DNA from 4 places in the Geodermatophilus sp. SYSU D00691 genome. Region 1 is predicted to be linked to each of the others. Evidence: predicted binding sites of a transcription regulator. Region 1 holds the regulator's gene; each other region holds the start of a gene.

Region 1 (6,987 bases):
CTTCAGGCCCTTCCCCCGGGCAGGCGCCTTGCCCCCGCGGCGGACGCGGGCGGAGGACAGGCGGTCGTCGGTCTCGGTCATGGCTTGGAGCTCTCCCTTGGTGCGGCTGCGGCTGGGGAAGCGCCGCGATCGGTGGTGCCCTGACAGGTGTGTAGCGGGTGGTGCTGACAGTTCTCGCTGGTCGTGGCCGGTTTCCGGCGGCGGTGCCGGAGGGTCGCCGGCTGGGGCTAGGTGCGCCCGCGGCGGCGGATCGGCGGCCCCTCGGGCGGCAGACCCGGCAGCGGCGGGGTGCCGCCGGGCAGGTGGCGCGCCCGCAGCTCGGTGATCTCCTTCTCGAAGTCGTCGAGGGAGTCGAACGCGCGGTAGACGCTGGCGAAGCGGAGGTAGGCCACCTCGTCGAGCTCCCGCAGCGGGCGCAGGATCGCCAGGCCGACCTCCTGGCTCGGCACCTCGGCCGCGCCGGTCGCCCGGATGGCGTCCTCCACCTGCTGGGCGAGCTGCTGCAGCTGCGCCTCGTCGACCGGCCGCCCCTGGCAGGCGCGGCGGACGCCGGCGACGACCTTGCTGCGGTTGAACGGCTCGCTCACCCCGCTGCGCTTGACGACGGCGAGCACCGCCTCCTCGACGGTGGTGAACCGGCGCCCGCAGGCGGGGCAGGAACGACGGCGCCGGGTGGTCGCGCCCTCGTCCGCCTCGCGCGAGTCGATGACCCGGCTGTCGGGGTTGTGGCAGAACGGGCACCGCACGGTGATCGACCCCCTCCCGCGGCTCGCCCAGGCCCTCCGCCCGGACCGGTCCTGTGGACTCTCCTGGGGACATCCGGTGGATGTCCCGGGGAGAACCTGAGGATCGGGTGTGGACGGTCTTACAGACCTGTAACTACTAGATGTGGGGGAACCCTAGGCCGGGCTCCACTACATGTGCAAGACGACCCGCGAGAGTTCTGTTCCACCGAGACTCGGCCGTGACCAGCCGCAACAACGCGGCGCAGGAGTCACACGACACGCCGCGCGACGCGCCCGCCGCGTTGTGCCCGGTGCGGTAGGGGCGCATCCTGCGTGACCCGCCACGGGCGGCCCGGGGGCACACCGAGCGGACCCCGGAGGGACGCCGGTACCGCGGATCGGGCCCGTCAGACGCCGGTGAGGGTGTCGTCCCGGTGCGCGGCACGCGGCCGTGGCGCGGACCCGCCGCGCCCGACGCCGTCCAGGCGCATCGGCCGCGTGTACAGGTCCGGCTCGGGCGAGGGGACCACCTCGGGGAGCCGCGGAGCGGGCACGCGCACCGGCTCCTCGATCACCGCGGCCAGCACGCCGGTGTCCGCGGCGCGGTGCCGGCCCGACCCCGACGGGGAAGCCGGCGCCCGGTGCCGACCGACGGGCACGGCCACACCGACCGCCGGGAACTCGGCCGTCTCACCCACGACGCGCGAGTCGGCGCGACGGCGCCGGCCGGCGGGGTGGCTCGCCCGGCTGGCGGCGTCGTCCCGGACCGCCGGGAACCCGCGGGTGGCGGCCAGGTCGGACACGGCGCCGGCGCGCGCGGCGCCCGGCGCCGCGGGACGGCCCCGACGGGCGGGGCCGGTGGCGGAGACGTCGGTCAGGCGCATGCTGCGCGTCGCGGCCATGTCCTCCCCGACGGCCTCGGTGGCGGTCGCGACCGCGTTCACGGCCGGCGCGGGCGCCACGGTCAGGTGGCGCTCCGGCAGGCGCAGGCAGTCGAGGCCGGTCCACACCGACTCCTCGACGCCGCCCACGGCGAGCCGCACCCACACCTGGCACCCGCCCTCGGCGTCGTGGCGCCAGCCGAGCAGCGAACCGGGCAGCCACTCGCCCGCCGAGTAGACCTCGACGGCCTGGGGTGAACTGGTGAACACCGCTGCACGACTCTCGATGGCGCCTGGCACGCGACGACCGTATGCGCCGGAGTCAGTACACAGCGTGAAGCTACGGGTACTGAGGGTTGACGAAGTCGGCACCTCGATCTTGTCGGTGTCCTTGCGGCACCCGCTCGGCTCGGAGGTGGCGCCCGGCCGGTCGGCGCTCACGGCAGTTCGAGGACCTGCCCCGGCACCAGCTCGGTGCCGTCGAGGTGGTTGACCCGCTGCAGCGCGTCGACGACGGCGCGGACGTCCTCGTCGCCGGCCACCGCGCCGGCGATGGACCACAGCGTGTCCCCCGGCTGGACCACGACCCGGCTCTCCCCCACCAGCTGCAGCCCGTCCTCGCCGCCGCCGGTGACCAGCGGACCCAGCCAGGAGCCCACCGCCACCCCGGCACCCAGGGCCAGCGCGACCGCCATCCGCCGGGCGCGCCGGGTCAACCGGAGCGGGGCCGGCTCCGGGCGCGTCGCAGCGGCCCGCGGGGGAGCGGTGCAGCCACCGCCCCGCACGGGCCGCACCGGGGCGGCCGGACCCGTGGCGGGGACCTGCCCGCCCGGCGCGGGCCGGCGGGGCCGGGGGGCCGGCGGGGTCGCGGCCGGCGCCCTCCCGGCCCCGGCACGCGGCGCGGACTGCGGCGCCCTGGCCGGCCGCGCCACCTCGGGCGGGCAGGCGACGGAGCGCAGCGACGGGCGCCAGGGCGCCTGCACCGACTCGTCGAACTCCAGCACGGCCTGCTGCACGCTTCCCACGGCCACTCCTCCCGGATGTTGCGGATCCCCGACGTTCCCGAACAGGTGTTCGAATCGAACGTCCGTGCGATGTCTACCGGAGGCCGCCGACAGAAGCGACCCGACACGGCCTGGCTTCGAACGTGTGTTTGATAGTTCGCGTCGACAGCGCTACCGTCTGCTACCGACGACGACGGACGCGCGGGACGGCTGCACCGGCCCGGCGGGCGAGGAGGAGACGTGGCGAGCACGAGGGGGACGTCGGGCGGACGCCGGGCACCCGGCGACGGCGGCACGGGCACCCGGCGCCGCGCCGCGGGCGCCGGCGAGCCGGCCGGGGCGACCGGGACCGCGACGGAGGAGCGGACCGCGGCCGTGCGCGCCTTCCCCGACCGCGGCGAGGCCGGCGACGGGCTCACCCAGCGGCAGCGCCGCGTCCTGGAGGTCATCCGCGACTCCGTCGAGCGGCGCGGCTACCCGCCCTCGGTGCGCGAGATCGGCGAGGCGGTCGGGCTGTCGTCGGCCTCCTCCGTGGCGCACCAGCTCTCGGTGCTGCAGAAGAAGGGCTGGCTGCGCCGCGACCCCAACCGCCCCCGCGCCCTCGACGTGCGGCTGCCCGGCGAGCAGTCCCTGCCGGCCGCGGCGGCCACCGGCAACGACGACACCGCCGTGCCGGCACCCACCTACGTCCCCCTCGTCGGCCGGATCGCCGCCGGCGGCCCGGTGCTCGCCGAGCAGGCCGTGGAGGACGTCTTCCCGCTGCCGCGCGAGCTCGTCGGCGACGGCACGCTGTTCATGCTCAAGGTCGCCGGTGACTCCATGGTCGAGGCCGCGATCTGCGACGGCGACTGGGTCGTCGTGCGCCAGCAGCCCACGGCCGAGAACGGCGAGATCGTCGCGGCCATGATCGACGGCGAGGCCACGGTCAAGACCTACAAGCGCCGCGACGGGCACGTGTGGCTGCTGCCGCACAACCCGGCGTACGAGCCCATCCCGGGTGACGACGCGACGATCCTCGGCCGGGTCGTCACCGTCCTGCGCCGGGTCTGACCGCTCGGCGGGGCTAGTCCCCGCTCCACCGGAGTCGCCGGAACAGGCTGCCCACGCCGACCACCAGCGTGGCGACCGCGGCGGCGACCAGAGCGGCGGTGAACGTGGGCGGCCCCCCGGCGGGGTCGCCCGTGACCGCCGCCGACGCCGCGGCGGCCACCGGCTCGAGCTGGGCCGTGGTCGGCACGACGGTCACGTCCCCCGGCAGGCCCTCACCGGCGACGACGAGCTGGCGGTCGTCCGCGCTGAAGCTGATCGCCTCGCCCTGCGGCGCGGGCGGCAGCGGCACGCGCACCGGCTCCCCGGCCAGCGCGCCGGGCACGTCCGACCCGCTCAGCGGCCAGACGTAGGCGTCGGTGTAGGTGCGCAGCGCCAGCAGGCGGCCGTCCCGCGACACCGCTCCCCCGGTCGCCATGAGCTGACCGGCACGGCCGACCGGGCCGCCCTCGGTGCCGGTCAGCGTGAAGGTCACGGTGCCCACCCGCTCCAGCGCCACGGTCCCGCCGTCGGCCGGCGGCGCGGTGGGCCGGTAGAGCCCGCTGGCGCCGAGCACCTCCTTGGTGACGAGGTACGGCGTCCCGTCCGGGGCGAGCAGCAGCGACTCCGCGTCGTGCGGCCCGTCGGGATAGGTCAGCCGGTACACGCCGGTGGTCCCGTCCGGGCGCAGCGCCAGCACGGCCACGGAGGGCCGCTCCAGCCGGTTGTCGCCGATGTCGGCCACCCAGACGGTGCCGTCGGCGCCGACCGCGAGGTCCTCGGGGTCGTAGGGGTCCACCGCACCGGTCCGGACCTCCACCACCGCGCAGGCGGTGTCGAGGACGACGACGGAGAGCTGCTGGCCGCCGTCGTCGAGGGCCACCATGCGGTCGCCCACGACCACCAGGCCCGAGAGCTCGGCCAGCCGGGGGTCGGTCACCTGGCACAGCGTCTGCGGTGCGGCGGTGTCGGTGGCCGCCTGCGGCGTCTCGGCGGGGGCGGCCGCGGCCGGGACGGCGGCGCCGAGCACGAGCGCGCCGGCGAACGCGCCGGCCCTCAGCAGGCGCGCGGGCACGCCACTACGCGGGCCGGCCGTCTCTGGCACGAACCCAGCGTGACAGAACCGTCGCGTCGAGTGCATGCACCACGCCCAGCAGCAGGATGCCCACGGCCGCCCCGACGACGGCGTCGGTGACCCAGTGGAAGTCCAGGGACACCATCGCCACGGCGGTGGCGACCGGTCCGAGGACCGAGAGCCACCGCAGCGCGCGCTGGACGGGCGCCGGCAGGCCGAACTCCACGGCCTGCCACCGGGCGACGCCCCACATGAGGACGGCGTTGGCCACGTGGCCGGACGGGTACGACTCGCCGTCCCGGTGGAAGAACGACCCCGGGTAGGCCGGCGCGGTCCGGCCGGTGCCGTACTTGAAGCTGTAGACGACCGCGGTGAGCAGGAAGAGCGCGACCAGCACGCGCAGCAGCGGCAGCAGCGTGCGCCGCGTCCAGCACGTGTAGCCGACCAGCACGGCGAGCATGAGCAGGATGAAGCCGCGGCCGCCGAGCTGCGTCACCGCCCAGACCGGCCAGTAGGCGGCGGAGTCGCGCAGCCCCCAGGAGCTGACGACCTCGGAGACCCGCAGGTCCATCCACTCCAGCCAGCCGCGGCTGAGCAGGTCGACCGTCACCGCCGTCGTCACGACGGCGGCGACGCCGAGCAGCCACCACGGCGGCCGGCCGACCGAGACCACCCGCACGGGCTGCGGCGGCGAGCCGGGGTCGGCGGACACGTCCCCGGGCCTCCGCCGCACCGCGCCGCTCGTCACGGCCTCACGGTACCGGGCCGTGATCCGTTCGTGACCTGCATCGACCCGTACGGGTGCCGTGTGCCGCTCAGGCGATCGGCGTCGCGAACTCCTCGAGGACGCCGGCGAGGGCGCCGTCGACCCGCGCGGTCAGCCGTGTGCCGCCGGCCTCGTGCTGCTCCGACAGGACCTCGCCGTCGCGGTGCACCCGGGCCACGAGGTCGCCGCGGCCGTAGGGCACCAGCACCTCGACGTCGACGTCCGGGTGCGGCAGCCGCCCCGCGATCTCGTCGCGGAGCCGGTCGAGGCCCACCCCGGTCCGGGCGGAGACCCACACGGCCCCGGGCAGCGCCTGGCGCAGGGCCAGGACGTCGTCCTCGGTCATCGCGTCGACCTTGTTGACCACGATGAGCTCCGGCACCGCGGAGGCGTCGATCTCCGACAGCACGGTGTGCACGGCGTTGATCTGGCCCAGCGGGTCGGGGTCGGAGCCGTCGACCACGTGCACGAGCAGGTCGGCGGCCGCGACCTCCTCCAGCGTCGAGCGGAAGGCGTCGACGAGCTGGTGCGGCAGGTGGCGGACGAAGCCGACGGTGTCGGTCAGCGTGTACTCACGGCCGTCGGCGGTCTCGGCCCGGCGGACCGTCGGGTCGAGGGTGGCGAACAGCGCGTTCTCGACCAGCACCCCGGCGCCGGTCAGCCGGTTGAGCAGGCTGGACTTGCCGGCGTTGGTGTAGCCCGCGATGGCGACGCTGGGGACGGCGTTGCGGCCCCGGTTGGCCCGCTGCGTGGCGCGCGCGGTCGACATGCCGGCTATCTCGCGGCGCAGCTTGCTCATCCGCGCGCGGATCCGCCGCCGGTCGGTCTCGATCTTGGTCTCGCCGGGGCCGCGGGTACCGATGCCGCCACCGCCGGCGACCCGGCCACCGGCCTGCCGGGACATCGACTCACCCCAGCCGCGCAGCCGCGGCAGCATGTACTGCATCTGCGCGAGCTCGACCTGGGCCTTGCCCTCCCGGCTCGTGGCGTGCTGGGCGAAGATGTCGAGGATCAGCGCGGTCCGGTCGACCACCTTGACCTTGAGGATCTTCTCCAGGGCGTTGAGCTGGCCGGGGGTCAGCTCGCCGTCGCAGATCACGGTGTCGGCGCCGGTGGCCGAGACGATGTCGCGGATCTCGGCGGCCTTGCCCGAGCCGACGTAGGTGCCGGCGTCGGGGGTGGAGCGGCGCTGGCTGACCGCCTCGAGCACGTGGGAGCCGGCGGTCTCGGCCAGGGCGGCCAGTTCGGCGAGGGAGCGGTCGGCGTCGGCCGCCGTCCCCTCGGTCCAGACCCCGACCAGCACGACGCGCTCGAGGCGCAGCCGGCGGTACTCGACCTCGGTGACGTCGGTGAGCTCGGTCGACAGCCCGGCGACGCGGCGGAGCGCGCTGCGCTCCTCGAGGGCGTAGGAGCCGGCGCTGTCGTCCGGCTCGTCGACGAGGGGGAGTTCGGAAGCGGTCGTCATCGGTTCCAGCGTGACACGGGGGTCCGACGCGGGCACCTGAGTTTG
Region 2 (6,987 bases), on a different contig from region 1:
GCCGACATCGGCGCCGACGCCAAGGCGCTCAACCCCAACGGCGGCGCGATCGCGCTGGGCCACCCGCTGGGCGGCTCGGGTGCCCGGCTGATGACGACGCTGGTGCACCACATGCGCGACAACGGCATCCGCTACGGCCTGCAGACGATGTGCGAGGGCGGTGGCCAGGCCAACGCCACCATCCTCGAGCTGCTCTAGGAGAAGGACCCCCTGCCCCCCACCGCTCGCACGCTCGCGGCGGGACCCTGCAGGGGGCCACGGCGACCGGCCGGCGTGCTGCGTGCACGCCGGCCGGTGCTGCACCGGCACCGGGAGGTTGTGTGCGGATCGGGCTGGGTGACCTCGCCGGGGCGGATCTCGCCCGGCACGTCGCGCAGAGCCGGGCGTTCTACGCGGCGCGGGGGTCCCGGCGGGGCCCGGCGTCCCTCGAGGAGCTGCTGGCGGCGCGGGCCGCATCGGTGCCGGCTCCGCCGTCCGCTCGGGTCGAGCAGGTCGTGGACGGGCGCCGGCGGGAGGTCCTGCTGCGGATCGCCCTGCCGGCGGACCGGCCGGTGCGGGGGGTGCACCTCGAGATCCCCGGCGGCGGCTTCTACCTCGGCCCGACGGCGGGCGCGGACGCTCGGAACGCGGCGCTCGCCGAGTCGCTCGGCATCGCCGTGGTCGGCGTCGAGCACCGGCTCGCGCCGGAGCATCCGTGGCCGGCCGCGCCGGACGACTGCGAGGCCGCTGCGCTCTGGCTCCTCGACCACGCCGAGGAGCGGTTCGGCACCACCCGACTGACCGCCGGCGGCAGCTCGGCCGGGGCCACGCTCGCCGTGACGACGCTGCTCCGGCTGCGGGACCGGGGGCGTGCCGGGCCGTTCGCCGGCGCCGTCCTGCAGTTCGGCACCTACGACCTCAGCGGCCGGACCCCGGCGGGCCGGCTGATCGCCGACGAGTACTTCCTCCAGGCCTACGTCGGCGCCGTGGCCGACCGCGCCGTTCCCGACGTGTCGCCGGTCTTCGGCGACCTGCGCGGGCTGCCGCCGGTCCTGCTGGTCGTCGGGGCGTCGGACGTCCTGCTCGAGGACAACCTGGTCATGGCGGCCCGGCTCTCCGCGGCGGGCGTCGACGTCGACCTGCGCGTCTACCCCGAGTCGCCGCACGGCTTCACCGGTCACCCCACGGCCATGGCGCGGGCCGCGCTGGCCGACCGGGACGCGTGGCTCGCCGAGCGCTTCCCTGCCCACGGCTCGGGCCGGGGCGGCTGATCCGGGCGGGTCAGAACGGCGGCGGCTCGGTGGTGGCGACGAGGCCGGACCGGGTGGTGACGGTGAGGGTCCCGTCGGCGGCCAGGGTGTGGGTCGTGCCGGGGGCCTGGTGCTTGCCGCGGTGGTCGCCGGTGCAGAAGCCGACCAGGTTGGCCGCCGACGTGGCGCCGAGCGGGTAGGGCACGTGGTGGTCCAGCTCGCCGGCGCGGACCCGTCGTCGGCAACCGGGAAAGCGGCAGCGGCGGTCGCGGTGCCGCACGAACCGGTCGAGCTCGGCGCCGGGGCGGTAGCCGTCGGTCGGCGGCGGTGCGCCCAGCGGGTGCCCGGGGGAGGCCGCGCGGCGCAGCCCGGGCAGGTCGGTGAGGGAGACGAGCGCCCCGGACAGCGCGTCCACCAGGGCGATCCGCGGCCGGTCGGCCAGTCCGCCGCCGGCGGTGCGGGCCAGCAGGTCGGTCAGCGCCGCCCGGTCGGCGGCGGCCGCGGCCGAGAGCGCGCCGAGGGCGTCGCGGGCGGCCGTGACCCGACCGGACGGGCCGGCCCGCCGGGAGGCCTCGTCGGCCAGGTCGGCGCGTTCGGCCGTGCGCACCAGCCGGTGGGCATGGGCCAGCGTCTGCAGGCACCCGCGCACCGCCGCCGACGCATGCTCGACCGCCCGGTCGGCGGCCGCCCACCAGCCGGAGTCCGGGGGATCGTCGGGCGGGCCGTCTCCCGGTTCGGGGAACGGGTCGGGGTCGGGGTGCAAGCCGGCCGCGAACTCCGCCTCCTCCCGGGCGTCGGCGGCGGCCAGCTCCGCCTGCAGCTCCAGCCAGCCGTCCTCCAGCGCCCGCTCGGCCGCTGCGACCACCTCGGCCGCGGAGAGGGGGTCGGGGTCGTCGAACTCGCCGGCATCCAAGCGGCGCTCCCAGTCGGCCTCCCAGGCCTCGTGCGCGGCGCGCATCTGCTCGGTCCAGTCCTGCGGATCGGGGCCGGGGTCGACGAAGCGCTCGTCCTCGTCCCACCCGCCCGACTCGGCGGGGGAGGCGTCGGTGTCCGGGGAGGCGTCTGTGTCCGCGGCGGCGCCGAGGTCGGCGCCGGTGAGGGCGGCCAGCAGCTGCCGGGCCAGCTCCGCCGGGATCACCTGACCGCCCAGCTCGGCCGGGGCGTCACCGCCGAGCACCGTGCCGATCGGGGCGACTAGGGTCAGCGTCACCTGCACCGGCGGCCGGTCGCCGGCCCCCGGCAGCAGCACCAGGTCCAGCAGCACGTCGACCAGCTTCTCCCCGCGGGTGCGGGTATCGGCCGGATCGACCGGCAGCGCGTCGACGTGCGCCTCCAGGGCGGCGATCAGCGCCTGCGCCTCCGGGAGGGTCAGCAGCGCGACCACCGAGGCCATCCCCGGCCGCCGGTCGCCCTGCACGCTCACCCCGCGCCGCTTGACCGCCCTGGCCAGCTCGTCGGCCGCCTTGCGGACGTTGCGGGCGGTGACCTCGCGCAGCACCTTGGCGCCCAGCTGCGGCGGGGTGGTGATCGTCCGCCTGGCCGCCCGGGCGGCCACCCAGCCCAGCACCGCGGCCTCCACCTCGGTGCGCACCGCGTCGTCGGCGATGGGGGCGACGTGCTCGCGCAGGCACCACAGGTGGTCCTCGGTGAGCATCCCGGCCTCGAGGGCGGCCAGCGTGCCCAGCAGCCGGTGCACCAGGGTCAGGGCCTCGTCCAGCAGCCGCTCCGCCTTGCCCTGCGCCCGGGCCAGTCCGATGGACAGCTCCGGCACCGCCCACTCCGACACGGGTCCGAGCAGCTCCGGCCGCGACCGCCACCGCTCCGCGCTCATCGCACCCGGCACGCCCTGCGGCCGGTCCAGCTCCACCGGCCACGTCCCGGCGAACTCCGCCAGCGCGCGCGACCGCAGCGCCACCTGCCGGGCGATCTCCCGGTCGGCCGCCTGCACCGCGGCGAGCGGACCCGACGCCAGGTCGGTCTGCGGCGCGAACACCGTGGTCGTCGCGGGAGCGGTCACGTGATCGATCATACGTTCGATGACGACAGCTCGCGTCGAGCCTGTGGACAGGTCCACGCAGTTCAGCCCCCCTGTGGACGGAGGGCTCGGCACGGGACGTCGTCCAGTCGGTACGGTTTGCCCGACATGCCGCGGGAGGTGCCCGCCGGCCGGACCGTGGAGACGCCGTGACCGATACCGCCTCCGCACCCGCGGACGCGGGCCTGCTGGGCGAGGCGCTCGACGCCGTCCCCGACGGCGTGGCTGTCTTCGACGGCGACTGGTCGATCGTCTACGTCAACGGGGCCGCGGCGGAGCTGCTCGGCCGCGACCGCGCCGACCTGCTCGGGCGCAACATCTGGATCGCCCTGCCGGAGCTCGGCGGCACGATCTTCCACAGCTTCCTGCTGCACGCGCGCAGCGTGGGGGAGCGGGTCACCTGGCACGGCTACTACGCGCCCGGCGGGCGCTGGCTGAGCGCGACCGCCGTGCGCAGCGGCGACCGGCTGCACGTCAGCTTCCGCGAGCCGGCCGACCGGCATCTGGAGGCCGCCGCACCGGTGGAGAGCCCCGTCGTCGCCGACGTCGACGCCGACCGGCTGCGCTATCTCGCCGAGGTCAGCGAGTCGATGATCAGCACGCTCGACACCGACGAGACTCTCGACCGGCTCCTCGACCTGATCGTCCCGCGCCTGTGCGACTGGGCCGTCGCAGCGCTGATCGGCGAGGACCGGCGGCCCGTCGAGAGCGCCCGGCGCCACCGCGACCCGGAGATGGTCGGCTACCTCGACACCTACCTCGACCGGCCGGAGCAGGGCGGCAACGAGGACAGCCCCATGGCCGCCGCGTTCTACACGGGCGAGCCGATCAGCGTGCACCCCATCCCGGCGGAGCTGGTCGAGCCGCAGCTGACCACCGACGAGGTCCGCACGGCCTGGCAGCGCCTGGACTCGGACTCGTTCACCATCGTCCCGCTGCGCGCCCGCGGCGAGACCTTCGGCGGCATCGCGCTGATGAACACCCGGGCGCGGGGGCCGCACAGCGAGATGGAGATCGCCACCGCGGTCGAGGTGGCCCGCCGGGCCGGGCTGGCCCTGGACAACGCCCGCCTCTACGGCCGCCAGCTCAAGGTGGCCGAGACCCTGCAGCGCAGCCTGCTCACCCCGCCGCCGCAGCCCGACGACCTAGAGATCGCCGTCCGCTACCAGCCGGCGGCGAGCAACATGCACGTCGGCGGCGACTGGTACGACGCGTTCCAGCAAGCCGACGGCGCCACCCTGCTCGTCATCGGCGACGTCGTCGGCCACAACGTCGACGCCGCCGCGGCGATGGGGCAGATCCGCAGCATCGTGCGCGGCATCGCCTTCGACCGCCAGGAGTCGCCCGCGCGGGTGCTCACCCGGGTCGACGACGCGCTCGGCGGCCTGCGGATCGGCACGCTCGCCACCGCGCTGATCGCCCGGATCGAGCAGTCGCCGGAGGAGGAGGGGACGGGCCTGCGCATGCTGCGCTGGTCGTCGGCCGGGCACCTGCCCCCGCTGGTGCGCCACGCCGACGGCGCCGTCGAGATGCTGACGTCGGCCCCCGAGGCGCTGCTCGGCACCGACGTCCCGCAGGACCGCACCGACCACGTCGCCCGGCTGCTCCCCGGCGACACCCTCGTCTTCTACACCGACGGCCTCGTCGAGCAGGGGCGGACGACGATCGACGACGGGCTCGACCGCCTCGTCCGGCTGCTCGCCGAGGTGGGCGGGCTCGGCGTCGACGCGCTGTGCGACGCGCTGCTCGACCGGATCGTCGCCCGGCGGTCGGAGGACGACGTCGCGATCGTGGCCGTCCGCTGCCACCCGCAGGCCGGGCCCGGGGACTAGATTCGGTCCGAGACGTTCCGCGGGAGGTCGGCCATGGACGAGCGGCGACCCGAACTCAGGATCTCCGACCGCGACCGCCACGCGGCCGCCGAGAGGCTGCGGCTGGCGCTCGGCGAGGGCCGGCTGGACCTCCTGGAGTACGAGGACCGGCTGACCCGGGCGTACGCCGCCGTCACCCGTGCCGACCTCGAGCCGCTGTTCGCCGACCTGCCGCCCGCCGACGAGATGTCCGCGCCGCCGTCCCCCGCCCTGGCGTCCCGCCCCGCGCCGAAGGTCGCCCGCCTGCCCCTGGCGCTCAAGGTGCTCTGGACGGTCTGGCTGGCCGTCGTGTCGATCAACCTCACCGTGTGGGTGCTGGTCAGCGTCGACGGCGAGCCGGACTACTTCTGGCCGATGTGGCTGCTCGTGCCCGGCGCCGCCCTGTTCGGCGTCTCCGCCGCGGTCCTCGGGATGCGGCGCCCGCCGTCCGGCGGAGCCACGTGAGCTGCGCCACCGCGGCGGTGTAGACATCGGGGGTGGTCGCATCCCTCCACCCCCGCGTCACCGAGGGCACGGTGCTCCGCTCGGGCCTCGACCCCGGCGACGAGCAGTACCGGGTCAACCGGGCGGCGTCCCTGGCCCTGCTCGCGCAGCTGGACGAGCAGCTCGACCTGGCCCGCGCCGGCGGCGGGGAGCGCTACGCGGCCCGGCACCGCGCGCGCGGGAAGCTGCTGGCCCGCGAGCGGGTGGAGCTGCTGCTCGACCGCGACTCGGCGTTCCTCGAGCTCTCCCCGCTGGCCGCCTGGGGCACCGACTTCACCGTCGGCGCCAGCCTGGTCACCGGCATCGGCGTGGTCTCCGGCGTCGAGTGCGTGGTGATCGCGCACGACCCCACCGTCCGCGGCGGCGCGATGAACCCCTGGTCGCTGAAGAAGTCGCTGCGCGCGCTGGAGATCGCCCGGCGCAACCGGCTGCCGGTGGTCAACCTCGTCGAGTCCGGCGGCGCCGACCTGCCCACGCAGGCGGAGATCTTCGTGCCGGGCGGCAAGGTGTTCCACGACCTCACCGAGCTCTCGGCGATGGGCATCCCGACGATCGCGCTGGTCTTCGGCAACTCCACGGCGGGGGGTGCGTACCTGCCGGGCATGTGCGACCACGCCGTGCTGGTCGACGGCGGGGCCAAGGTGTTCCTCGGCGGGCCGCCGCTGGTCAAGATGGCCACCGGCGAGGACGCCGACGAGGAGGAGCTCGGCGGCGCCCGCATGCACGCCCGCGTCTCGGGTCTGGCCGACCACTTCGCCGTCGACGAGCGCGACGCGATCCGGATCGGGCGGCGGATCGTCAGCGAGCTCAACTGGCGCAAGCTCGGCCCGGGACCGTCCCTGCCGACCGACGAGCCCCTCTACGACCCCGACGAGCTGCTCGGCATCGCCCCGGCCGACCTGCGGGTGCCGTTCGACCCGCGCGAGGTGCTCGCCCGCGTCGTGGACGGCTCCCGCTTCGGCGAGTACAAGGCCGAGTACGGCACCAGCCTGGTCACCGGCTGGGCGTCGGTGCACGGCTTCCCGGTCGGCGTCCTGGCCAACGCCCGCGGCGTGCTGTTCGGCCCGGAGGCGCAGAAGGCCACCGAGTTCATCCAGCTCGCCAACGCCGCCGACACCCCGCTGCTCTTCCTGCAGAACACCACCGGCTACATGGTCGGCAAGGAGTACGAGCAGCGGGGGATCATCAAGGACGGCGCCAAGATGATCAACGCCGTCAGCAACAGCACGGTCCCGCACCTCACCGTGAACCTCGCGGCCAGCTTCGGCGCCGGCAACTACGGCATGAGCGGCCGGGCGTTCGACCCGCGCTTCGCCTTCGCCTGGCCGGGCGCCAAGCTCGCCGTCATGGGCGCGGCGCAGCTGGCCGG
Region 3 (6,987 bases), on a different contig from region 1:
GTGCTGCGGATCAGCTCGAACGTCGTCGGGTCGTCGCGCGGGATGGCGTCGATGTCCACGGTCTCGCCGTCGACCCGCTCGATCTCGTCGAGGGCGTGCGCGATCGCCGACTGCATGCGGATGCCCAGCAGGTCGAGCTTGAGCAGCCCGAGCTCCTCGACGTCGTCCTTGTCGAACTGGCTCATCGGGTAGCCGAGGAAGCTGTTCTCCACCGGCGTGCGGTCGAGCAGCGTGGCGTCGGAGAGCAGCACGCCGCACGGGTGCAGGGCGATGTGCCGGGGCAGGCCGTCGAGCCGGGCGACCAGGTCGAACATCAGGTCGAGGTCGCCGGTCCCGCCGCCCCGCTTCGACCCCATCCGGCTGGCCCGCAGCTCGGGCAGGTCGCGCAGCGCGGCGTGCACCTGGTTGGCCCGGATGTGCGGGAACGCCTTGGCGATCGCGTCGACCTCGGCGATCGGCATGCCCAGCGCGGCGCCGACGTCGCGGACGGCGTGCCGCACCCGGTAGGTGTCCATCATCGAGATGCAGCTGACCCGGTGGGCGCCGAAGCGGTCGATCACCGCGTCGTAGACCTCCATCCGGCGGGCCGACTCCACGTCGATGTCGATGTCGGGCAGCTGGTGGCGCAGCGGGGAGAGGAAGCGCTCCATCAGCAGGCCGTAGCGGATCGGGTCGACGTCGGAGATGCCGAGCAGGTAGGTGACCAGGCTGCCGGCGCCGGAGCCGCGGGCGGCCGCGCGGACCCTCAAGCTCTTGATGAGGTCGACCACGTCGGCGACGGTGAGGAAGTAGGAGGGGTAGCCGAGGGAGTCGATGACCGCCAGCTCCTCCTCCAGCCGCACGCGGACCCGCTCGGTCAGCGCCATCCCGCGGCGGCCCAGGCCGGCCTCGCACCGCGCGCGCAGCACCTGCGAGGGGCCCATCCCCCGCTCGGCGGCGGTGGTGACGACGTCGAGCTCGGGATAGCGCACGGTGCCGATGCCGAGGTCGTCGCGGACGTCGACGGCGCACTGCTCGGCCAGCCGCGCGGTGCCCTCGAGCAGCCGCAGCGCGGCGTCGCGGTCGGGGCCGACGAGGTCCTCGGCGACCTCGGCCATCTCCTTGCCCGACTTCAGGTAGCCCTCGGCGGTGCGCCGGTCGACGTGCCGCAGGTCCAGCGGCACCAGCCGCCGGGCGGCGTCGAGGACGTCGGCGGTGGGCGCGTCGAGGGCGTCGACGTAGCGGACGGCGTTGCTGAGCACCACCGGCACCTGCTGCTCGGCGGCGAACCGCAGCATCGCCCGCGCCCGCGCCCGGTCGCCGCGGCCGCGGTGGTGGACCAGCTCGACCGCCAGCCGCCCGGGCCCGAACACCGCGCGCCAGGCGGCCAGGACGGCGGCGGCCTCGTCGGCCCGGCCCTCGGCCAGCGCCCGCCCCACCGGCGACTGCGGCCCGAGCAGCGCGACCAGGCCCGGGGCGTGCTCGGCGGCGACCGCCAGCGAGCTCACCGGCTCGCCCCGGGTGCCGCGCAGGTGGGTGGCGCTGGTCAGCCGGCACAGCGAGCGCCACCCCTCGCCGTCGCGGGCGAGGAAGGTGACCCGCGGCAGCCGCGGGTCGACGCTGGACCCGCCGCGCGCGGGCACCCGGCGGGCGGCCGACGGCCCGCTCAGCCGCGACGCCTCCCCCAGCGGCCGGGCCAGGGGCCGCGGGACGGCGGAGTCGACGGCCGGCGCCATCGCGAGGTCCACCCCGAAGATCGGCCGCACGCCGGCCGACCGGCAGGCGAGCGCGAACTTCACCGCGCCGTAGAGGCCGTCGCGGTCGGTGAGCGCGAGCGCGCCCATGCCGTGCTCGGCGGCCCGGGCGACGAGGTCGGCGGGATGGTTCGCGCCGTACCGCATCGAGTAGCCCGAGGCGACGTGGAGGTGGACGAAGGGGTCGGCGTTCACTTCCTCGAGCCGGACCCGCCGACCACCCGGGGACGGGGGGCGGCCGGCCGGACCGGCTCGGGGACGAGGGTGCCGAGGGTGTGCTCGACCACGGTGAGGAAGGCGCCGACGTCGCGGACCAGGTCGTCGGCCTCGCGCTCGGTGACCGCCCGGGAGAGCCCGGCCTCGGCCGCGGCCCGCTTGGCGGCGCCGGCGGCGAAGAAGGTGGCCCACTCCCCCAGCTCGGGCGCGACCTGGCCGAGCAGCACCCAGGCGCTGCGCGGCCGGCGGCGGCCGGCCTCCGGGCGGGTGCGGGCGGCGAGCACGGCGGCGGCCCCGCGCAGCGCGCCCAGGTGCGCGGTGGCGTACCGACGGCGGGGGTCGTCGGTGCACTCCGCGGCCTCGGCCAGGGCGCGGCGCGCCTGGTCGAGCAGCCCTGCGGCCGCCGGGGGCAGGGGCGGTGGCAGGGGCAGCTGGTCGGCGGACTCGAACGACATGGCTCGTGCGGCGCCCATCAGTCGTGCACCCGCACGAGCCACCAGCGGTTGCCGGCGGCGTCCCAGGACAGGTCGTAGACGCCGGCGAAGCTCATCCGCGACCGGCCGGCCCGCACCGCCTCGACCCGCCACACCTCGCGGGAGGCGACCAGCTCGGCCGAGGCGCCGGAGGAGGACCCGGAGGCGGCGGCGTGCTGCCGCCACCACGGGGCGGTCTCCACCCAGGAGTCGAGCAGCTCGCCCACGACGTAGCGCGACTGCCCGCGCCAGAACTGCGCCGGGCCGAGCGGGCCGCGCTCGACCTGCACCTCCTCGCCGAGCCGGGTTCGATCCCCGACCCCGGCCCCGCCGAGCACCCGGCTCATCGCACACTCCCCTGCTCTGCCTCGCCGCCGGTCCACCGCCCGGGCGGGGAAGGACCCGAGAGCGGCGGATGCGGCTGCGCTCGGACCCACCTGGTGTTCGAACAACTGTTCGAACACCAGGAAGTACACCGGACGGGCACGGGCCCGTCAAGTCGAGCGCCTCCCGGCGCGCCGCCCCTCTCGACCCCGATGGAAGCAGCCACCACCGACGGTTTCCGCGGTCGGCGGGGACCCGGGAGGAGGACCCGGGGGCGGATCGGGGCGCGCGGGTTCCGGGGCCGGTGGCAGGATTCCCCCATGACCCGTCCCGCGCACCCACGGGTCGCCGAGATGGCCGAGCTGCTGGCCGCCTCCGGCGCCTCCGGCCGGGTGCGCGAGCTGCCGGGCAGCGCCCGCACCGCCGCCGAGGCCGCCGCGCAGCTGGGGGTGCCGGTCGGCGCCATCGCCAGCAGCCTCGTGTTCGACGTCGACGGGGCGCCGCTGCTGGTCCTCACCAGCGGCGGCCACCGCGTCGACGAGATCCAGGTGGCCGGCCTGCTCGGCGTCCCGAACGTGCGGCGGGCCTCGCCCGACTTCGTCCGCCGGCACACCGGCCAGCCGATCGGCGGCGTGGCCCCGATCGGCCACCCCGACCCGATCGGCACGCTGGTCGACGTCGAGCTCGCCCGCTACGACCAGGTGTGGGCCTCGGCCGGGCACCCGACGGCGGTCTTCCCCACCAGCTACGACGAGCTGCTCCGGCTCACCGCGGGCACCGCCGCCGAGGTCGGTGGCGCCCTCGAGCCGGGCACCGGCCCCGACGTCCAGGAGGCGGTGGAGGCACCGTGACCGGCACCCGGCCCGCCGTGCGGGTCACCGAGCTGCCCGTGCGGTGGATCCGCGACCACATGCACGAGGCGCTGACCATCTACGGGCTGGCGATGGGCTACGACCCCTCGGTCGTGGCCGGGCGCTACGGCTACGCCATGCAGCACACCGAGCGCGCGGGCTTCCGCGCGGTGGGCGCCTTCGCCGAGACGCCGGACGGCGAGGAGCTGGTCGGCTTCGGCTACGGCTACCTGGTCGCCCCCGGGCAGTGGTGGCACGACCAGGTGCGCGCGGCGCTGGACCGGCGGACGGCGAAGCGCTGGCTGCCCGGCGCGTTCGAGGTCTGCGAGCTGCACGTGCACCCCGACCACCAGAGCCGCGGCCTGGGCCGGCAGCTGCTGCACGCGCTGCTGGCCGACCTGTCCTACCCGGCCGCGCTGCTGTCGACCCCGGACGCCGACACCAAGGCCTTCCGGCTGTACCACGCCGACGGCTTCGTCGACCTCGCCCGGGGCCACCACTTCCCCGGCGACTCCCGCCCGTTCGCGATCCTCGGCGCCCGCCTGCCGCTGCGCCCCGCCGCGACCTGACCGGCGTGCCGCAGACCTCCACCGTCGACGCCGTCGTCGTCGGCTCGGGCCACAACGGCCTGGTCGCCGCCTGCTACCTCGCCCGCGCCGGCCTGTCGGTGGAGGTCGTCGAGCGCGACGACGTCCTCGGCGGGGCGGTCTCGACCGTCGAGCGCTGGCCCGGCGTGCGGGTGGACCGCGGCTCCAGCGCCCACGTGATCGTCCGGCACAGCGGGATCGTCGAGGAGCTCGACCTCGCCGCCCACGGCCTGGAGTACGTCGACTGCGACCCGTGGGGCTTCGCCCCCGGCGACCCGCCGCTGGTCTTCTCCCGGGACCTCGACGCCACCTGCGCCTCGATCGCGGCCGCCTGCGGGCCGGACGACGCCGCGGCCTACCGGCGCTTCGTCGAGGTCTGGGGCCCGCGCAGCCGGGCGGTGGTCGCCTCCTTCGGCCGCCGCCCGGCGGCGGGCAACCTGCTCCGCGCCTTCTGGCCGCTCGGCGCGCCCCGGGACGGCCGGCCCCGGACGCCCGGCGGCGACCTGGCCGTCGACTTCCTGGGCTCCGGCGACGCGCTGCTCGACCGGTGGTTCACCAGCGAGCGGCTCAAGGCGGCGCTGGCCTGGTTCGGCGCGCAGTCCGGCCCGGCGGTGTCGGAGCCGGGGACGGCGGCCATGGTCGGCTGGGTCGCGCTGCTGCACGACGTCCCGCCCGGGCACCCGGTGGGCGGGTCCGGGGGGCTGACGCAGGCGCTGCGGCGCCGGCTGGAGGCCGACGGCGGCCGGGTCTCGCTCGGCGACGCGGCCACCCGCCTGCTGGTCGCCGACGGCCGGGTCACCGGGGTGGAGACGGCGTCCGGACGGCGGATCGCGGCCGGCACCGTCGTCGCCGCGTGCCACGTCCTGGCCACCCGCGCGCTGGCCGGCGACGCCGCTCCCCCGGCGCTGGCCCACGCCGACCCGCCGCTGGGCAACGGCTTCGGCCTCGTCGTCCGCTGCCTCACCGACGCCCCGCCGTCCTACCCCGGGGCGGGACCCGAGGCGCTGGCCGGGCTGCAGCTGCTGTGCACCGACCGCGCCGAGCTCGCCGCCGCGCACGGCGACTGGCGGGCCGGCCGGCTGCCGCGCGTGCCCGTGCCGCTGGCCATGTCGTTCTCCGCGAGCGACCCGACGCTGGCCCCGGCCGGGCGGCACGTGGTCACGCTCTGGGGCCAGTGGTACCCGTACGACCTGGCCGACGGCGGCGACTGGACGGCGCTCGCCGACGCCGAGGCCGACCGCCTGATCGCCGCCGTCGACCGGTTCGCACCGGGTTTCGCCGCCTCGGTCCTCGACCGCTACGTGCAGACGCCGCTGCGGCTGGAACAGGAGCTGGGCCTGGTGCGTGGCAACGTCATGCACGTCGAGATGGGCCTGGCCAGCATGTTCGCCCTCCGGCCCACGCCGGCGCTGGCCGGCTACCGGGTGCCCGGGCTGGCCGGCCTGTACCTGGCCGGGGCGTCGACCCACCCCGGCGGCGGCGTCTCCGGCAACTCCGGGCGCACCGCCGCCCGCCTGGTGCTGGCCGACCGGCGCCGGCGCCGCCTGCCGCGGTGGCGCCGGTGACGACGGCGACCGCGCCCGGGGTGGCCGCGCGGCACCTGCCGCTCGCCCTGGCCGGCCTGCTGGTGCTCACGGCGATCGCCTACCCGCTCACCGACGGCGGCGCCCGCGACGCGGTGAGCTGGGCGATCGTGCTGCTCGGCTCGGCGGTGTCGGTGACCCACGCCGGGATCTCGCGCGGGTGGCGCACGGGGCTGGGCGTCGCGGCGCTCGTCGTCGCCACGGCGCTGGTCTTCGAGGCCGTCGGGCTGGCCACCGGCTTCCCCTACGGCAGCTACACCTACGGCGACGTGCTCGGGCCGCGGCTGCTCGGCGTGCCGTTCCTGGTACCGCTGGCCTGGCTGATGATGGCCTGGCCGAGCTGGGTGCTGGCGGCCCGCCTGGCGCGCCGGCCGGCGGTCCGCGTCCCGGTCGCGGCGGGCGTCTTCGCCGCCTGGGACGTCGTCCTGGACCCGCAGATGGTGCAGGCCGGCTACTGGACGTGGGCGCACCCCTCTCCCGGCCTGCCGGGCATCGACACCGTGCCGCTGACCAACCTGGGCGGCTGGCTGCTCGCCGGCCTGGTGCTCATGGCCCTGCTCGACGCGCTCGTGCGCCGCACCGCGACCCCACCGCGGATCGGGGACGCCGCCCCCCTGCTCTCGCTCGGCTGGATGACCCTCGGCGGCGCGCTGGCGCACGCCGGCTGGCTCGGCCTGCCGGGCTCGGCGGCGTGGGGTGCGGCGCTCGCCGTCCCGGTCCTGGTCGCGCTCGCCGTGCAGCGGCGCCGCGCGTGAGCGGCGCCGCCGTGCGGCTGCTGGCCGGCGCCTCGGTGGCCGGGGCGCTGCACGCCGCCGTCAACACCGCCCTGCTCCGCCGCCCGCCGGCGGCACCGCCCCCGGTGCGGCGGCCGGTGACCGTCGTCCTGCCGGTGCGCGACGAGGAGCGGCAGGTGGCCGCCTGCCTGGCCGGGGTGCTCGACCAGCGGGGCGTGCCCGACCTCCGCGTGGTGGTCGTCGACGACGGCTCCACCGACGGCACCGCCGCTGCGGTCCGGGCGGTCGGCGACCCGCGGGTGCGGCTGGTCGCGGCCGGCGAACCGCCGCCCGGCTGGCTCGGCAAGCCGCACGCCTGCGCCGTCGGCGCGGCCACCGCCGGGGTCGACGACGTCCTGGTGTTCCTCGACGCCGACGTGCGGCTGTGGCCCGACGCGGTCGCCGCCGCCGTGGCGGTGCTCGACGAGCACGACCTCGACCTGGTCT
Region 4 (6,987 bases), on a different contig from region 1:
GCTACGCGCCGACCGGCGGGACCGGGGACGAGGCGGAGCGCGGCGGGCCGCTGGCCGCGCTGGCCGGGATCGTGCTGCTGAGCGGGCTCGGCGCGGCCGGCTACCGGGTGGGGACCCGTGGCTCGGGCGCGCGCGGCTGACCTGGTCCGGCCGCTCGCGGCCTTCCTCGTCGTCCTGGGTGTCGGGACTGCGCTCGTCCTGATCGTCTCGTCGCGGCCCCCGGCCGATGCGGCGCCGGCCGCGGCGGGAGCGGCGCCCGAGCTGGCGCCGCTGCCGGCGGACGCGCCGCTCGCCGCCGGGCCGATCGTGCCGGCGCGGCTGCAGATCCCGGCCATCGGCGTGGACACCACCGTGGAGTCCCGGGGCACCGTCGAGTACGAGAACCCGTTCACGGGGCAGACGGTGGAGGGCTACGACGTCCCCGACTCGATGTGGACGACGTCGTGGTGGTCGGACGGTCCGGCGCCGGGGTCGGGGCAGATGGCGGTGGTCCTCGGACACGCGCAGGCCGGCGGGGGCGCCGTCTTCGACCGGCTCGCCGACCTGCGGCCGGGGGACGAGGTCGTGCTCGTCGACGGGGACGGCGCCGTGCTGCGGCTGGCCGTGCTCGGGGAGCCGCTGACCGGGCTGGACAAGTCGACGTCCGCGCTGGCCGACGCGCTGAACGGGCACCCCGCCGACGCCGACGTCGCCCTGGTCACCTGCGGTGGGGAGTTCGACGAGGACGCCGGGGCGAGCGAGGAGAACGAGGTCGTCTTCGCGACCGTGATCTGACGGTCAGGCCGTCTCGCTGCCCGCCGCGTCGGTGATCCGCGGGAACGGCGTCGTCGAGAAGACGACCTCGACCGGCAGGCCGAAGAACTCGGCGATGCGCAGCGCCAGGTGCAGGCTCGGGTTGTACTCGCCGCGCTCGAGGTAGCCGACGGTCTGGTAGTGGACGCCGAGGGCGTCCGCCAGCTCCCGCCGGGTCACCCCGCGCTCGGCGCGCAGCAGCGCGATGCGGTTGTAGACGGCGTCGCCGCTGCGGTCGCCGCTGTTCACCGGACCCACTGCAGCGCGGCGTCGCGGGCCGCCTCGACCGACGAGCCGGACTGCCGGCGCGCCATGCGCCGGAGCACCGCCGGGGTGACGAGCAGGCCCACGACGGCCCACGCGACGAGGACGAGCACCGCGGTGCCCGTGCGCCACTCCCCACCGAGCTCGGCGGCGGCCGCCTCGGGCGGGAGGAACGCCGAGCGCATGAGCAGGCCGATCCAGTAGACGGGGAAGAACTGCGCCACCGCCTGGACCCAGCCCCACATGATCTGGATGGGGACGAAGATCCCGGAGATCGCGGTGATCACGATGACCGGGAGCATCCCCCACGTGCCGACCTTCTGCACGCTCGGCACGACCGAGCCGAGGATCATCCCGAGCGGCAGCGTGGCCAGGAGTCCGAGCACGATGACGAGCACGACGGTGAGCCAGCCGGTGGCGCCGTTCTGCATGACGTCGTCGAAGAGGAAGACGCTCGGCACGAGGATGACGAGCATCTGCGGCACGACGCCCAGTGAGTGGTAGACGAGCTGCCCGGAGACGTAGCCCTGCATGCCGTGGGGGATGGCCTTGTGCCGCAGCAGCGTGCCGTCCTCGCGCTCCATGGCGAGCGCGTAGGCCGGGCCGATGATGACCCCGAACGCGATGAGCGCACCGAGGATGCTCGGCAACGCGACCGTGGGGGTGAGCAGGTCGGTGCCGGCGACCTCGTCGTCGCGGTTGATCCAGAGGTAGAGCAGCGTGGCCAGCGCGGTGAACAGGTAGAAGCCCTGGTCCTGCGGGCTGCGGATGCTGAGGACGAACTCCGTCCAGCCGCGGCGGATGCCGCGGCCGATCGCGTGCCGGGTGGCGTTCATCGCACGACCTCCGCCAGCTCGACCGCGCTGCGGTCGCCGGACTCGTGGCGCTGCACCAGCGCCAGGTAGGTGTCCTCCAGGCTGGCGCGGCGGACCTCCAGGTCGGCCACCGCGTCGCCGTGCTGCTCGAACAGCCTGCGGACGAACGGCGTGGGGTCCTCGGTGGCGTGCACGAACCGCTCGCCGTCGCAAGCCCAGCGGACCTCGGCGCGGCCGGCCACCTGGCGGGTGAGCGCGTCGGCGCTGCCGTCGGCGACGATGCGCCCGCCGGCCAGGATGAGGATCCGGTCGGCCAGCCGCTCGGCCTCGGCCAGGTCGTGCGTGGTCAGCAGGATGCTCGTGCCCTCCAGGTCGGAGAGCCGGTGCACGAGGTCGTGGAAGTCGCGCCGCGCCTGCGGGTCGAAGCCCGCCGTCGGCTCGTCGAGGAAGAGCAGGTCGGGCCGGCCGATGATGCCGACCGCGACGTCGAGCCGTCGCCGCTGACCGCCGGAGAGGGTGACGATCTTGCGGTCGGCGTGCGTCGTGAGCCCGACCGTCTCGAGCAGCCAGTCCACGTCGTACGGCCCCGGGTGGTCGGGGCGGGCGTAGGGCTCGAAGTAGCCGGCGAGGTAGGTGAGCAGGCGCCGCGGTGACCAGCGGGCGTGGTCGCGCCACGACTGGAGCACGATCCCCACCCGCGACCGCCAGGCGTCGCCACCACGCGCCGGGTCCTGCCCCAGCACGCTGACCTCGCCGGCCGACCGCAGCCGGAAGCCCTCGAGGATCTCGATGGTGGTCGTCTTGCCCGCGCCGTTGGGCCCGAGGAGGCAGACCACCTCACCCGGACGGACGTCGAAGTCCACCCCGGCCAGCACGTCGTGGTCGCCGTAGCGCATGCGCAGGCCGCGCACCGAGACGGCGGCCTCGGGGTCGGGCTCGACGGGCGCGGCTGGGCCGGGGGACTCGGTGCGCACGGGCTCCATCGGGCACTCCTCTGGGCGCCGGGATGCGAGAGATAGTAGGAGTGCTACATCCGTAGTACAAGTACTGCTGGGTTCTTCACCCGGCGCGGGCGAGGTGGGGGTCGTCGGCGGGTGGCCGGATCACCAGGATCTCGGTGCCGTCGGGCCGGTAGGTGTGCCACCGGCCGGCGGTGTCCCGCTCGATGCGGAAGCCGTGGTGGACCTGGGTGTGGTGCCGTTCGCAGAGCAGCCCGGAGTTATCCAGGCTGGTCTCGCCGCCCAGTGCCCAGTGGACGACGTGGTGCACCTCCGACCACCAGTGCGGGGCGTCGCAGCCGGCGAAGACGCAGGTCGTGTCGCGGGCGATCACCGCCTGGCGCAGCGCCGGGGTGACCAGGCGCCGGGTGCGGCCCAGGTCGAGTGGTTCCCCGTGGGGTCCGAGCACGATCCGGGTGAGGTCGGCGTCGCAGGCCGCCCACCGGGCCCGCGCCGCGGAGAGGACCGCGCCGAACCCGGTGCGGGCGGCGCCCCGGCCGGTCGCCGGGTCGAGCAGGTCGGCGAGGTGGACGGTGACCGCGACCTGCGGCTTGACCGTGCGCAGCAGCGGCAGCGTGCCGCAGCCCAGGTGGAGGTCGGCCAGCTGCACCGCGGCGTCGGCCTGCCGCCGCGCCAGGCTCCGCTCATCGCCGGCCGGCCGGTGGGCCTGCTCGAGCGCGATGATCGCGGCCTGGAACCTCTCCCCGCCGACCGCGTCCAGCTCGCCGCGGAAGAACAGCCGCCCGTCCGCCCGCCGGGTGAAGGTCAGCGACCGCTGCTCGGTCGGATCGGGTTCGGGCCCGTCGGCGTCGAGCCGCTCGAGGAAGGCGTGCACCAGGTCGTCGAGCTCGGCGTGCGCGTGGCCGAGCGCGAAGGTCACCAGCTGCTGGGCGATGCCGGCCAGGTCGCCGTCGGCCTCGGCGATCAGCCGCAGGTGACGGGGCTGGGTGAGCTGCCCGAGCACCGCCACCTGGTCGCCGGTCAGCGCCCCGGCCGCGTGCGCCGCCGCCACCGCGGGCAGCAGCTCCAAGGCGCGGCCGTTGCGCACCACCTGCGAGGCGGCGGCCCTGGCCAGCCGGCCGTGCCCGCGCAGCCAGGCCTGGGCGGTGGCCATGCCGTCGCCGGCGAAGGCCTGTTTGCCGTCGGCGATCCGCACGGTGCGGGCCAGTTCGGCGTCGATCCGGTTGCGCAGCGTGACCAGGTCGGCGGTGCGCTCCAGCAGGTCCTCGGCGGGCAGCGCGTGCAGATCCTCGCCGGCGAGCGCGTCCAGCGCCGAGGCCACCTCGTCCACCGGAACACCTCCCCACCCGCTCGATCAGGTGTTCGAAGTCTACCGCCGGACCGGCCGGGTCGCCTCCTGAATCCCCAGCTCAGCCGCCTGTCCACAGATGCGGGCAGATTGTTGACACGGCTCGGGGTCCGGCGCGACGCGCTGCAGGCCGTCGAGCTGACCAGTCCGCCCTCCTCGACGGCTCACCAGGCGAACCGCAGCGTGAAGCGGGTGAGGTCAGTCCTCGTCCTCGGCGTCGTCCGCCGGGGCGAGCGAGCGCCCGGGAAGCGCGACGACGTCGCCGACCACCCACACGGCCGGTGGCCGGACGCCCTCCTCGGCCATGGTCTTCGCCAGCCCGTCGAGGGTGGTGCGGACGACGCGCTGGGTGGGCGTCGAGCCGTCGGTGACGACGGCGACGGGCGTCTCCGGCGCCCGGCCGTGCGCCACCAGGGCCGCGGCGATCACCGGTGCGGTGTCGACGCCCATGAGCACCACGAGCGTGCCGCGCAGCCGGCCGAGCGCGGCCCAGTCGACCAGCGACTGCGGGTGACCCGGCGGTACGTGCCCCGAGACGACGACGAACTCGTGGGTCAGCCCGCGGTGGGTGACCGGGATGCCGGCCAGCCCGGGCACGCCGATCGCGCTGGTCACGCCCGGGACGACCTCGACCGGGATGCCTGCGGCCACGCAGGCCTCCAGCTCCTCCATGCCGCGCCCGAAGACGAACGGGTCGCCGCCCTTGAGGCGGACGACGCGCTTGCCGGCCCGCGCGTGGGCGACGAGCAGCTCGTTGATCTGCTCCTGCGCCATCGAGCGCCCGCGCGGCAGCTTCGAGGCGTCGATGACCTCGACCTCCGGGGGCAGCGAGGCCAGCAGCGACTGGGGCGCGAGGTGGTCGGCCAGGACGACGTCGGCCTGCGACACCGCCTGCTGCCCGCGCACCGTGATTAGCCCCGGGTCGCCCGGGCCGCCGCCGACCAGCACCACCGCACCGGGCCGGTCCGGACCGGAGCGGCCGGCGCGGTCGGCGATGGACCCGTCGGTGAGCCCGGCGACGACGGCGTCGCGCACGCCCACCGCCCGCTGCGGGTCGCCGCCGCCGTGCACGCCGACGACCAGGTCGCCCTGCCGCCCCACGGCGGGCGTCCATACCGAGGACGCCGACCGGTCGTCGGCGCGGGCGCAGAAGATCCGCGCCGCCTCGGCCTCCGCCGCCACCGCCGCGTTGACCGCCGGGTCGTCGGTCGCCGCCACCGCGTACCAGGCGCCGTCGAGGTCGCCCGGCTCGTAGCGGCGCCGCACCCAGGTCAGCGCGCCCGGCTCGACCAGCGCCTCCAGCGCGGGGGTCACCTCGGGGGAGACGACGGTGACCAGCGCCCGCGCCTCCAGCAGCCCGGCCACCCGCCGGTGCGCCACCTGGCCGCCGCCGACGACGACCACGCGGCGGTCGAGCAGCCGCAGGCCGACGGGGTAGACGACCCCCGACCCGGGGTCCACGGGCGTCGCCGACATCAGGCCTTCTCGGTCACGCCGGCCGAGTCGAAGGTGGCCACGTCGCGCAGCGCGCGGGCGGCCGACTGCGCCAGCGGCAGCGCGAGCAGCGCGCCGGTGCCCTCGCCCAGTCGCAGGTCCAGCCCCAGCAGCGGGCGCAGGCCCAGCGCGCGCAGCGCGAGCCCGTGGCCCGGCTCGGCCGAGGTGTGCCCGGCGAGCGCGTGCTCCAGGGCCGCCGGGCACAGCGCGGCCGCGACCAGCGCCGCCGACCCGGCGATCACGCCGTCGAGGAGCACCGGCGTCCGCGCGGCGGCCGCGCCCAGCACGAAACCGGCCAGCGCCGCGTGCTCGAGCCCGCCGACCTCGGCCAGCGCGGCCAGCGCGTCCTCCGGCGACGCCGGGCGGGCCGGCACCCGGGCCACGGCCTGCGAGACCACGGCCACCTTGCGGGCCAGGGTCGGGTCGTCGACGCCGGTCCCGCGGCCGGTCGCCTCGGCGGGGGTAGCGCCGGTGAACGCGCAGACCAGCGCGGCCGACGCCGTCGTGTTGGTGATGCCCATGTCGCCGGTGACCAGCACACCGTGGTCGGCGGCCAAATCCGTCGCCACCTCGATGCCCACCTCGACCGCCCGGCGCGCCTCGGCGAGCGTCATCGCCGGGCCCAGCGCCAGGTCGGCGGTGCCGGGCCGGACCTTGCGGTCGAGCAGCCCGTCCGCCGGCTCCAGCGGCGCCGCCACCCCGACGTCCACGACCACCACGTCCGCGCCCAGCTGCGCGGCGAACGCGTTCACGACCGCCCCGCCGGCGACGAAGTTGGTGACCATCTGCGCGGTCACCTCCTGCGGCCAGTGGGTGACGCCCTGGGCGTGCACGCCGTGGTCGCCGGCGAACACGGCCACGGCGGCCGGCGCGGGGACCGGGGCCGGGCAGGTGCCGGCGATGCCGGCCAGCTGCGCGGCGACGTCCTCCAGCACGCCGAGCGAGCCCGGCGGCTTGGTCATCAGGTCCAGCCGCTCGCGGGCAGCCCGCTCGGCCGCGGCGTCGCGGGGGCGGACGGCGGCGATCGTGGTGTCCAGCAGGGTGCTCAGCGGTGCTCCTCGGGAGTGCGGGTCCGGTCAAGGATCCCAGCGAGCGCCTCGGCGAACGCACGGGAGGTCTCCGGATCGCGGACGGCGACCCGCAGGTGGTCGGCCGACAGGCCCGGGAAGGTGTCGCCGCGGCGCACCGCGAAGCCGGCCGACCGCAGCTCCGCGCGCACCCGCCCGCCGTCGGGCACGCGCAGCAGCACGAACGACGAGCGCGGCTCGCCGACCACCTCGACGACGTCGGGGAGGACGGCGAGCAGCGCCTTGCG

Evidence for each region. The regulator LexA, encoded in region 1, represses DNA repair genes until DNA is damaged. The targets are predictions, from matches to a motif close to TCGAACANNTGTTCGA.
Region 2: ACI797_RS01950 (DUF222 domain-containing protein) is a predicted target of LexA. The motif match lies at 3,251-3,266, and genes of this name have one in related genera.
Region 3: ACI797_RS15235 (DUF6504 family protein) is a predicted target of LexA. The motif match lies at 2,867-2,882, and genes of this name have one in related genera.
Region 4: ACI797_RS00700 (DUF222 domain-containing protein) is a predicted target of LexA. The motif match lies at 4,181-4,196, and genes of this name have one in related genera.

What each region holds. Positions count from the first base shown of each region.
Region 1 covers NZ_JBJGYZ010000038.1:47,191-54,177, forward strand. The annotation lists gene ACI797_RS23060 (vitamin B12-dependent ribonucleotide reductase) at 1-81, opposite strand, end outside; gene nrdR (transcriptional regulator NrdR) at 228-746, opposite strand; gene ACI797_RS23070 (hypothetical protein) at 1,133-1,906, opposite strand; gene ACI797_RS23075 (LysM peptidoglycan-binding domain-containing protein) at 2,044-2,631, opposite strand; gene lexA (transcriptional repressor LexA) at 2,851-3,660, shown strand; gene ACI797_RS23085 (hypothetical protein) at 3,674-4,711, opposite strand; gene ACI797_RS23090 (phosphatase PAP2 family protein) at 4,716-5,459, opposite strand; gene hflX (GTPase HflX) at 5,527-6,942, opposite strand.
Region 2 covers NZ_JBJGYZ010000002.1:96,203-103,189, reverse strand. The annotation lists gene ACI797_RS01960 (thiolase family protein) at 1-198, shown strand, start outside; gene ACI797_RS01955 (alpha/beta hydrolase) at 321-1,250, shown strand; gene ACI797_RS01950 (DUF222 domain-containing protein) at 1,261-3,246, opposite strand; gene ACI797_RS01945 (SpoIIE family protein phosphatase) at 3,414-5,096, shown strand; gene ACI797_RS01940 (DUF1707 SHOCT-like domain-containing protein) at 5,130-5,579, shown strand; gene ACI797_RS01935 (acyl-CoA carboxylase subunit beta) at 5,612-6,987, shown strand, end outside.
Region 3 covers NZ_JBJGYZ010000019.1:80,040-87,026, forward strand. The annotation lists gene ACI797_RS15225 (DNA polymerase III subunit alpha) at 1-1,928, opposite strand, end outside; gene ACI797_RS15230 (SAV_6107 family HEPN domain-containing protein) at 1,925-2,422, opposite strand; gene ACI797_RS15235 (DUF6504 family protein) at 2,422-2,769, opposite strand; gene ACI797_RS15240 (YbaK/EbsC family protein) at 3,067-3,597, shown strand; gene ACI797_RS15245 (GNAT family N-acetyltransferase) at 3,594-4,166, shown strand; gene ACI797_RS15250 (phytoene desaturase family protein) at 4,172-5,749, shown strand; gene ACI797_RS15255 (carotenoid biosynthesis protein) at 5,746-6,522, shown strand; gene ACI797_RS15260 (glycosyltransferase family 2 protein) at 6,519-6,987, shown strand, end outside.
Region 4 covers NZ_JBJGYZ010000001.1:136,255-143,241, reverse strand. The annotation lists gene ACI797_RS00725 (hypothetical protein) at 1-140, shown strand, start outside; gene ACI797_RS00720 (class F sortase) at 118-774, shown strand; gene ACI797_RS00715 (helix-turn-helix transcriptional regulator) at 778-1,041, opposite strand; gene ACI797_RS00710 (ABC transporter permease) at 1,038-1,892, opposite strand; gene ACI797_RS00705 (ABC transporter ATP-binding protein) at 1,889-2,854, opposite strand; gene ACI797_RS00700 (DUF222 domain-containing protein) at 2,931-4,160, opposite strand; gene cobA (uroporphyrinogen-III C-methyltransferase) at 4,377-5,654, opposite strand; gene cobT (nicotinate-nucleotide--dimethylbenzimidazole phosphoribosyltransferase) at 5,654-6,697, opposite strand; gene cobC (Rv2231c family pyridoxal phosphate-dependent protein CobC) at 6,718-6,987, opposite strand, start outside.